Regions from separate parts of the Lichenibacterium dinghuense genome, predicted to be linked through region 2. Evidence: riboswitches for the same ligand, from Rfam matches in the RefSeq annotation. Region 2 holds a riboswitch; the other holds the start of a gene.

Region 1 (5,250 bases), 2.3 Mb from region 2:
GGACCTCCGCCCGACGCGGGAGCAGATCGAGGCACTGCTGCCGTCCTTCCTCGGCACCATCATGCAGCGCCCGCCGGCCTACTCGGCCATCAAGGTCAACGGCGAGCGCGCCTACGACCGCGCCCGCGAGGGCGAGGTGTTCGAGCTCGCGGCGCGGCCGATCACCATCCACGCGCTCGACCTGATCGAGTGCTCGGTCGACGAGGCGGTGCTCGAAGCCCATTGCGGCAAGGGCACCTACGTGCGGGCCATCGCGCGCGACCTCGGCGACGCACTGGGCTGCCTCGGCCACGTCAACGCCCTGCGCCGCACCCGCGTCGGGCCCTTCCTCGAGGCCGACGGCGCCGTGCTGCCGGGCGAGGGCGAGGATCCCGCGGCCTTCACGGGCCAGCTCCGCCGCGTCGAGGCGGGCCTCGGCGAGGTGCCGCACGTCGACATCGTGCGCCAGGACGCGGCGCGGCTGCGGCGCGGCCAGGCGCTGATCCTGCGCGGGCGCGACGCGCCGGCCGAGGGCATGGCCTGGGCCAACTGCGGCGGCACGGTGGTGGCCTTCGGCCCCGTCGAGCAGGGCGCGCTCCAGCCCTACCGCGTGTTCAACCTGCCGTTCTGACGCTCTCCCCCGTCGGGGAACGCTCCCCGACGGGACCCGCACCCCCGCTGGCGGGATCGGGGCGCGTCAGCGCCGCCCCGGCCCGTCCGCCGCGCCGTTGAGGAGCGCCTCCGTCTTCGGCACGAGGTCCTTGGCCGCGAGGGCGAGCAGCAGGCCGGGCAGGCCGCCCGCCATGGTGCCCGCCTCGCCGCCCGCGCCGCCCATCACCACCGAGGGCACGAGCGGCGTCCGGCTGTCCTTGGCGATCTCGACCAGGGCGGTGATCATGGCCTAGCGCATCAGGTTCTCGGTGCCGCCGAAGGATTCCGCCCTCGCCTTGGCGGCGTAGGCCTCCGCCTCGGCCATCACGCGGATGCCCTCGGCGGCGCGGGTCTTGCGCGCCGTCTCGGCCGCGCCCTCCGCCTCGGCCATGACGCGGATGCCGTCCGCGGCCTTGCGCTTCCTCGCCGTCTCGGCAGCGCCCTCGTTCTCGGCGATGCAGATCGACAGCTCCGAGCGGGTGATGCCGGCCTGCTGCTCGGCCAGCGCGATCTGCTCGTTCAGCGCCTTGCGCTTGGTGGCCGCCTCCTGCTGGTCCGCGAAGGTCTTCTGCTCCTCGCGGGCGAGCTGGCGGGCGCGCAGCTGCTCCAGCATCGCCTCCATGCGGGTGTCGCCGGGCGCGGGGCGCGGCGTGCCGATCATCACCTCCTCGATCTCGATGCGGTGCTCGGCGAGCCGCGCCTTCATGGCGGCGAGCGCCTCCTTGCCGATCTCGACGCGCCGCTCGATGAAGTCGAGCAGCGTGTTCCGCTGCGCCGTGTCCTTGAAGTAGGAGGACACGAAGGGGTCGAGCGTCTGGTTCACCAGCCGCTCGATCTGGCTGAAGCGCTGGATGACGTGGGGGGCGTTGACCGGCGAGATGTGGGCGACGATCGACAGCGGCACCAGAATCTCGAAGGCGTCGCGCGTGATGACGGGGATCTCGCGCAGGGCGTCGTCGTAGGAGCGCCCGTTGGGGATCGCGGCGGCGCTGACCACGCCGTCGATCCAGCGGAGCTGGAAGTTGGTGGTCGGCACGTCCACGACCTCGGCCGCGTAGGGGTTGATGGCGTATTTGCCGGGCTCCAGCGGCCGGCGCCAGATGCCCCGGTTGCCGACCTCGACCGTGCGGCCGCGGCCGTTCTCGGCCGTGATGGCCTCGTCCGACTCGCGCCCCACGAAGGAGTTGATGACGCCGACGGTGCCGATCTCGATGCGGCGCTTGCCGGTCACCTCCACGGTGGCGAAGAGGCGATTGAGGAAATAGGTGCCCTCGACCAGCACCTGCTCCTGCCGGCCGCGCCGCCCGCCGGCGGCGAGGAAGCGCCCGATGTTCTGGAACGAGTTGTGGAAGTGGTCCGGGTTGGCGGCGTCCGTGCCGACCGTGGGCGCGATGATCTCGCCGTGCTGGAGCGCCGGCCCGTCCTGAACCGTGACGATGCCGATGCGGTCGTCCTTGATCACGACGGGCTGGAAGCCGGCGCGGTCGAGCAGGGTGGCCTGGAACTGGGCGTCATCCTTCTTGGCCGCGTCGAGGTGGTGGATGTCGTCCTCGGTGATGACGGCGAAGAGCGCGGTGTTGATCGCGTAGGTGCCCGAGCGCAGGATCCGGCGCTGCGGGCCGGCCTGCCCGCCGCCGTCGAGGAAGCCGCGCGCGTCGTCGACCGCGACGTCGTGCGGCCACTCGCCGAGCGCTTGGCCGGATTCGAGCGGGCGGCCGACGCGGGCCACCAGATAGGCGATCTGGTCGATGCCGATCAGCGAGCGCTTGTGCACCACGTATTGGAAGGGCTGCAGCGTGTGCCAGCCGCCGCGCAGCACTTCGGGCAGGAAGCCGGCGTTGCCGTTGACCGCCATGGGGGCGAAGGGCTCGCGCGTGCGCCGGGCGCTCCAGCGCCGCTCGACGATGCCGTATTGCGTGTTGGGGATGTAGACGAAGCTGCCGCGCAGCACGGCGCCGAACAGGGCGAGGAGGACGACCGCGAGGGCGTCGTAGAGGGGATGCTCGACCAGGAAGCCGAGCAGCGAAGACAGGTCCGACATGGGTGGATACCGACGGCCGCCGGCGCCTCGTCATGGTACTCGAATCGGACCGTGGGCCGTCCCGGCTGGCCGCGCATCTTCTACGCCTGATCGCGGCCCCGTTGAAGAGGACCGCGATCTTTATTGCAGCTCTGGATGTCAGCGCCGACCCGACACCGGCTCGCCGCTCTCGCGCACGATCTTCAGCGTGCCGTCCTCCCGCGCGAGGTCGAGCCGCACGGTGTTGGTGCCGCTTTCCCGCCCCCCGCCGCGGCCCGCCCGGCTCCAGCGCATCACGGCGGAGACGCGGCAGCGCGGAGTCGCGTCCGAGCAGTCGTTGCTGACGGTGCCGGGCACGGCCGCGTAGGAGCGCACGGGATAGCGGCGCACGAAGGCGAGCTTGTCGCGATAGACGTCCCCGGCCGACATCGCGCGCCCGTAATAGTCGACGCGCTGCCCGTAGAGACGCGTCACGGTGTCGGGGTTGATCGCGTCGTTGTGCGCCCAGATCGACAGGTACTCGTCCATGTGGGCGGCGCGCGAGGCGGGCGCCGCTGCGGCCGGAGCGACCAGGACGGCGAGGAGCGGGACCGCGAGGAGATGGCGCATGCGGGGGACCTCCGCCGCGGAGATGCGGCTCGGGCCGTCAACGCCCGCGCGAGGAAACGGATCGCAAACGGCCGCGGGCGTGCTTGACGACCGCCCGCCGGGGAGCGCAGTCTCACCCCGTCCGAGGGGCGTCCCATGACCGGGGCTGAGACGGCGGCGAGCCGATCCCTTTGAACCTGATCCGGGTCATGCCGGCGAAGGGACGGATCTGCCGCGCCCCCGCGCCCGGCTCCTCCTCACCCATCGCGCCCGGATCTCCAACGCAGGCCGCCCCGCGCGGCCTGTTCTCAGCAGCGAGCACGCGCCCGTGCTCTCGGGAGGAGATCCATGTCGCTTCAACCGTCCGAACCCCGCAACGCCGCCCCGGCGCCCGACACCGTCACCACGGGCCCGATCATCGGCTCGCGCAAGGTCTACGCCTCGCCGAAGTCCCACCCGCAGCTCCGCGTGCCGTTCCGCGAGATCACGCTCACCGACCCCAAGGAACCGCCGGTGCGGGTCTACGACCCGTCGGGCCCCTATACGGAGGACGGCGCCCGCATCGACCTGCGCCAGGGCCTGCCCGCCATCCGCGAGGGCTGGATCGCGGCCCGCGGCTTCGAGGCCGTCGAGGGCCGCGCCGTGCGCCCCGAGGACAACGGCAACCTGCCCGAGGACCGCGTCGCCGAGCCCTGCCCGGCCCACCGCATCCTGCGCGCCGCGCGCCCCGGCCAGATGGCGACGCAATACGAGTTCGCCCGCGCGGGCATCGTCACGGAAGAGATGGCCTACGTCGCGCACCGCGAGAACCTCGCGCGCGAGGCGGCGCAGGCCGACGCCGAGGCCAAGCTCGCCGACGGCGAGTCGTTCGGCGCCAGCCTGCCGGCCTTCGTGACGCCGGAGTTCGTGCGGAGCGAAATCGCGCTCGGCCGCGCCATCATCCCGGCCAACATCAACCACACCGAACTCGAGCCGATGGCGATCGGCCGGAACTTCCTGGTCAAGGTCAACGCCAACATCGGCAACTCGGCCGTGACGTCCGGCGCTGCCGAGGAGGTGGAGAAGCTGGTCTGGGCGATCCGCTGGGGCGCCGACACGGTCATGGACCTGTCGACGGGCCGCAACATCCACAACATCCGCTCGTGGATCGTGCGCAACTCGCCGGTGCCGATCGGCACGGTGCCGATCTACCAGGCGCTGGAGAAGGTCGGCGGCGACCCGATCAAGCTCGACTGGGAGGTGTTCAAGGACACGCTGATCGAGCAGGCCGAGCAGGGCGTCGACTATTTCACCATCCACGCGGGCGTGCGGCTGCACCACGTGCCGCTGACCGCGCGCCGCGTCACCGGCATCGTGAGCCGCGGCGGCTCGATGATGGCGCGCTGGTGCCTCGCCCACCACAAGGAGAGCTTCCTCTACGAGCGCTTCGACGAGATCTGCGACCTGATGCGCCGCTACGACGTGAGCTTCTCGCTCGGCGACGGCCTGCGGCCGGGCTCGCTGGCAGACGCCAACGACGCCGCGCAGTTCGGCGAGCTCGAAACCCTCGGCGAGCTCACCAAGGTGGCCTCGGCCAAGGGCTGCCAGGTGATGATCGAGGGGCCGGGCCACGTGCCCATGCACAAGATCAAGGTCAACATGGAGAAGCAGCTCGCCGAGTGCGGCGAAGCCCCCTTCTACACTCTCGGGCCGCTGACCACCGACATCGCGCCGGGCTACGACCACATCACGTCTGGCATCGGCGCCGCGATGATCGGCTGGTTCGGCACGGCCATGCTCTGCTACGTCACGCCGAAGGAGCACCTGGGTCTCCCCGACCGCGACGACGTGAAGACCGGCGTCATCACCTACCGCATCGCGGCCCACGCGGCCGACCTCGCCAAGGGCCACCCGGCCGCGCAGGTGCGCGACGACGCTTTGAGCCGCGCGCGCTTCGACTTCCGCTGGGAGGACCAGTTCAACCTCGCGCTCGACCCCGACACGGCGCGCCGCTTCCACGACGAGACCCTGCC
Region 2 (5,250 bases):
GACGCCCAGATCCTGTTCACCGCCAAGCAGATGGTCGGGGCCGGCCGCGCCGCACCCCGACGCCCGGCGCTCCCCCCCGCCGCGGTGGCGAGCGCGCGCGAAGCGGCGGCGGCCTTCGGCGACATGTTCGAGGCCGCGCGGCGCGGCCGGCCGATCGCGCCCGCCAGCCTGGAACAGGGGGCCGGCGCCGTGATGGCGGGCGTCGGCGGCGGGCGCATCGGCGCCTGGCTCGACGTGGTGCGCTCCTACGACGACGTCACCTACCAGCACTGCCTGCTCGTGGCGGGGCTCGCGGCCGGCTTCGCGGCCCGCCTCGGCGTGACCGTGAAGGGGCAGCGGCTGATCGCGCAGGCGGCGCTCGTCCACGACATCGGCAAGGCCGCCATCCCGCACGCGGTCCTCAACAAGGCCGGGCCGCTGTCGCCCTCGGAGGCGGAGGTGATGCGGACGCACCCGCAGGTCGGCTACGACATGCTCGTCCGGCAGGGGGGCTTCGACCCGCAACTGCTCGACATCGTGCGCCACCACCACGAATACGTCGACGGTTCCGGCTACCCGGACGCGCTCGGCGGCGAGAAGGTGTCGCCGTTGACGCGCCTAGTGACGATCTGCGACATCTACGCGGCGCTGATCGAGCGGCGCCCCTACAAGGCGCCGAAGCCGCCGCGGGACGCCCTCGCCGCCCTGGTCGCCATGGGCGGGAAGCTCGACGCGGGGCTGCTCCGATCGTTCCACGGGCTGGTGGGGGCGGGATAGCTCATCGCACCGCCGGCCACCCCGCGACGAAGCCCGCCCCGCCCCGCATCGCATCGCCCATCACGGCGGCGCCGGCGGCGCCGGCCTCCAGGCACCCGCCCGCCATCCCCGCCGTGATCCCGCCGAGCGCCAGCACCGGCAGGCCGACCGCGGCGGCGGCCCGCAGCCCGTCGAGCCCCAGCGCCGGCCCGTAGCCGGGCTTGCTCCGCGACGGGAAGACCGGGCTCAGCGTCGCGTAGTCGGCGCCGGCGTCGCGCGCGGCGCGCAGGTCGGCGAGGGAATGCGCCGACACGCCGACGAGCGCGCCCGGCCCGAGCCGCCGCCGCGCCGCCGCGACATCCGCCCCGGCGCCGAGCTGCACGCCGGCGCCGACCTCCACGGCCAGCGCGACGTCGGCCCCCACCGTCAGCGCGGCGCCGTGCTGCGCCGCGCGGGCCGCGAGGTCGAGCGCCAGCGCGCGCCGCTCCGCCGGGGGTAGGTCGCGGTCGCGCAGCCACAGCCAGCGCAGGCCCGCGGCGAGCAGCGCCCCGCAGAGTTCGGGCAGCGGTTCCGCCGCCTGGTGCCGGTCGGTGACGACCAGCAGCCTCCCCGGCAGAGGCCTGCCGGAGACCGGAAGCGTCACGAGCCGAGGAGGCCCATCTGCGGGCTCGACGGCTCGGCGCGGCGGCGGGCCGGGATGCGGCCGGCGCGGTGCGCGAGGCGCCCGGCCTCCACCGCGTGGCGGAAGGCGCGAGCCATCAGCACCGGATCGTCGGCCTTGGAGACCGCCGTGTTGAGCAGCACCGCGGAGGCGCCGAGCTCCATGGCGATCGTCGCGTCCGAGGCCGTGCCGAGGCCGGCGTCGACGATCACCGGCACGGGCGAGCGGCGGCACAGGTGCTCCAGCAGCGCCGGGTCGGACACGCCGAGCCCCGAGCCGATCAGCGAGCCGAGCGGCATCACGGCCGCGGCGCCGCGGTCGGCTAGGCGCTGGCACAGCACGGGGTCGGAGAAGCAGTAGGGCAGCACGACGAAGCCGAGTTCGACCAGCTTCTCCGTCGCCTTGAGGAGTTCGACCGCGTCGGGATAGAGGGTCTCGCGGTCGCCGATGATCTCGAGCTTGACCCAATCGGTGCCCAGCGCCTCGCGGCCGAGCTCGGCGGTGAGGATGGCGTCGCGCGCCGTCTCGCAGCCCGCCGTGTTGGGCAGGAAGCGGCGGCCCTTGAGCAGGCTCACCGTGTCGGAGCCGTGGCCGTCGAGCGAGATGCGCCGCATCGACACCGTGACCATGTCGCAGCCCGAGGCCTCCACGGCGTCGGCCATGATGCGCTGCGTCGGATAGCCGGCCGTGCCGAGGATGAGGCGCGACGAGAAGCGCTGCCCCGCGATGACCAGCGCGTCGTCGACCTGGTGTGCGTCGTCCGTCATGTCAGCCTCCCGCCACGGCGCGGATGATCTCCACCCGGTCGCCCTCGTTGATCCTCGTGTCGTCCCAGCGCGCCGCCCGCACCACCTCGCCGTTCAGCGCGATGGCGAAGCCGCGGCGCGAGGGCGGCTCAGGGGCGCCAGCGGGCGCGGGTGCCCCCTCTCCTGCAGCTTCGTCCCCCGTGCTTCCCCAAGCACCCGCATCCGTGGGAACCCTCAGATGCGCGGTCTCCGCCGCCCACAGCGCCGCGAGGTTGCGGGCCTCGGTGTCGCGCGCCTCGCCGTTGACCGTCAGCCTCATGCGTCCCTCCCCGCGAACCGTCCGATGCCGAACCCCGCCGCCGCGCCCGCCACCGCGCCCTCGATCACCAGTTCCTCGACCGCCCGCGCCGTGACGGGGGCCAGCAGGTAGCCGTTGCGGTGGTGCCCGGCCGCGAAGGCGAGCCCCGGCACCGCGCAGGCGCCGAGCGCCGGCGCGTCGTCCTCCGTGGTCGGGCGGAAGCCGGCCCACACGCCCTCGACCGCCATCTCCTCGACGCCGGGCAGGACGCGCCGCACGCCCTCCAGCAGGGCGTAGAGCCCGCCCGCCGTGACGTGGGGGTCGAAGCCGGCCTCCTCCATGGTGGCACCGACGATCATGCGGCCGTCGGACTTCGGCGCGATGTGGACCTCGGCGGTCCAGACGACGTGGTCGAGCGGCAGCGGCTGGTTCCGGCCGAACCGCGGCCGCGGCCTCAGCGCCATGGACTGGCCCTTGAGCGGGCGCAGCGGCAGGTGCAGCCCCGCGGGCAGCAGGCCGCCCGAGGCCGCGGCGGCGCCGCTGGCGATCACGACCGTGTCGGCCCGGCAGACTCGCCCGCCGATCGTGATGCCCGCGACGCGTCCCCCCGACAGGTCGAGCGCATCCACCGCGGCGCCCTCGACCAGGCGTCCGCCGCGGCGGACGAAGGCCGCGCGCAGGGCCGCGACGGTGAGGCGGGGGTCGACCTGATGGTCGCCGGGGCAGAAGATGCCGCCCGACACGTTGGGGCGCAGGCCGGGTTCGAGGTCGAGCACCGCGGAAGGGCCCATCCAGCGGGCGTCGAGCCCGGCGCGGAGCTGCAGGGCGTGGCGGGCGCGCAGGCGGTCCACCTCGTCGCGGCCGACCGCGACCACCAGCGTGCCCTTCTCCCAATAGTCGATGGAGAGGCCGGCGTCGGCTTCGAGCTCGTCGCGGAAGGCGGGCCACAGCGCCAGGCTTTCGAGGCAGAGTCCGAGCAGCGGGTCGCCGCCGGGCTCGTGCTCGGCTTCCGCGGCCAGCATGCCGGTGGCGGCGGAGCTGGTGCCGCCGCCCGCCACGCCGGCGTCGAAGACCGCGACGGTGAGCCCGCGGCGGAGCAGCCGCCATCCGACCGACAGGCCGATCACCCCGCCGCCCACCACGGCCACGTCGACGCGCGCCGGCACCTCCGGCGCGGGGCCGGGGGGGGCCGCGGGCAGCGGGCCCAGGGCGTTGAACAGGACGGGTGCGCCCGCCATCGTGCATCACTCCCCGACACGGCGGGGGTGAGGGGACCGGCTTGTGCGACGAGGCGGGGCCGGTTCCATTCCCTACGCCGGTGCGAACCGGATCAGGTTCTATGGATTTCCGCGCCGCCCGGTGCCGGGCCCAGCGGTGTCTCAGCCCCTTGGCGGGGATCTCCGTGGAACATCGGGAAAATGGAGGGCCGGCGGGGACGGGTCAAGGCCCTTCGCCCGCGGCCGACCTCGCGGCGCGCGTACGGCCGCCGGGGCTCGTCCCTCGGCGGCCGTGCTTGGTTCGAGGAAGGCTCCGTCCGCCTCAGGCCGCCGCGGCCACCAGCGCCCGCCCGGCAACGTTGGCCTGGTCGCCGTCCCACAGGCCGGCCGGCGCGGCCGCCGCGGGGTCCTCCAGGCAGTAGCCGAGGTAGCGCTTGGATTCGATCGGGTCGTAGCCGAGCTTGGCGCGCAGCTTCTTGCGCAGCTTCGACACGTGGCTTTCCACCACGTTCTCCTCGATGTTCTCGTCGAAGATGCCGTAGATGGCGTTGAAGATCTGCGTCTTGGACACGCGGCGGCCGCGGTTCTTGACGAGGTATTCCAGGATGCGGCGCTCGCGCCGCGGCAAGAGGAAGGCTTCGCCGCGGATCTCGGGGTCGCGGCCGTCGAAGAACACGCGGATCTCGCCCACGGCCACGTCGTCGCGCTTGGCGGCGCCGGCCGACACGCGGCGGCGGATGGCGTCGATGCGGGCCAGCAGCTCGCGCACGTGGATGGGCTTGCGCACCACGTCGTCGAAGCCGGCCGCGAACAGGTCCAGCGTCTGGTCGAGCGACTGCGTCTCGTTGATGGCGATGATGGGCGCGTTCGAGCGCTCGCGGATCCAGCCCGGGTAGCTCCCGCGGTCGCGGCAGTTGCCGATCAGGAAGGCCTCGACGGCCTGGAGGTCGTGGTCCGCCACCGTCTCGACCCAGCCGCGGAAGTCGGCCGGGCAGAATCCCGTCGAGCACACGCCTTCGGACTTGAAGCCGCCGGCGTAGCCCACCGCCACGATTTCCCGGTCGTCGATCAGAATCAGCATCGGGGTCACCCTTCTCGGCGGCGGGGCGGGCCCGCTCGACCGGGCCGCGCTCAGATTTCGTTCACCAACTGAGGAAGTTTTTAGGGGCGTCATGCTTAAGAAAGCGTTTCCCGCCCGGTGCGCCTCGTGCGGGGGATCACAGAGGGAAACGGGCGCGTGGGGAAGCATCTTCCGCCGCGCCATGCCCGGCTCCGGACGACGATCATGTCACGATGCGGGATGCGGGGCCGCCGATCGAGCAACGCGAAATTAACATTCGACATGACGGGCCGCCTCGGCCCGTTGCGATCGTCGCATACTCGTTCTCGAGCCGGGCGGGCGCGTCCTCGTCTTCGGGATCGCCCGCGAAGACCCGAAACAGCCCCGTGCAAGTTTGAGGCGGCACGGTCGACCCCGTCCTCCAACACGAGCCGGGGAGCTTCGCCGTGGACCCCATCCACCTGTTCGACCTCGCCGGCCGCCAGGCCCGCTGGCTGTCGACCGATCAGTCGGTGATCGCCTCCAACGTCGCC

Evidence for each region. Region 2 has a riboswitch for thiamine pyrophosphate ahead of thiO (glycine oxidase ThiO). Riboswitches for the same ligand answer to the same signal wherever they lie in the genome.
Region 1: linked by a shared signal. The riboswitch ahead of thiC (phosphomethylpyrimidine synthase ThiC) and the one ahead of thiO (glycine oxidase ThiO) in region 2 are both predicted to bind thiamine pyrophosphate.

What each region holds. Positions count from the first base shown of each region.
Region 1 is NZ_JAJLMN010000001.1:575,944-581,193, forward strand. Features, by position in the region: gene truB (tRNA pseudouridine(55) synthase TruB) at 1-610, shown strand, start outside; gene L7N97_RS02740 (hypothetical protein) at 677-877, opposite strand; gene L7N97_RS02745 (SPFH domain-containing protein) at 881-2,671, opposite strand; gene L7N97_RS02750 (hypothetical protein) at 2,810-3,259, opposite strand; TPP riboswitch at 3,374-3,479, shown strand; gene thiC (phosphomethylpyrimidine synthase ThiC) at 3,587-5,250, shown strand, end outside.
Region 2 is NZ_JAJLMN010000001.1:2,900,432-2,905,681, reverse strand. Features, by position in the region: gene L7N97_RS13865 (HD-GYP domain-containing protein) at 1-756, shown strand, start outside; gene L7N97_RS13860 (thiamine phosphate synthase) at 758-1,378, opposite strand; gene thiG (thiazole synthase) at 1,375-2,163, opposite strand; gene thiS (sulfur carrier protein ThiS) at 2,165-2,461, opposite strand; gene thiO (glycine oxidase ThiO) at 2,458-3,678, opposite strand; TPP riboswitch at 3,730-3,853, opposite strand; partial or broken gene L7N97_RS13840 (response regulator transcription factor) at 4,070-4,738, opposite strand; gene flgB (flagellar basal body rod protein FlgB) at 5,164-5,250, shown strand, end outside.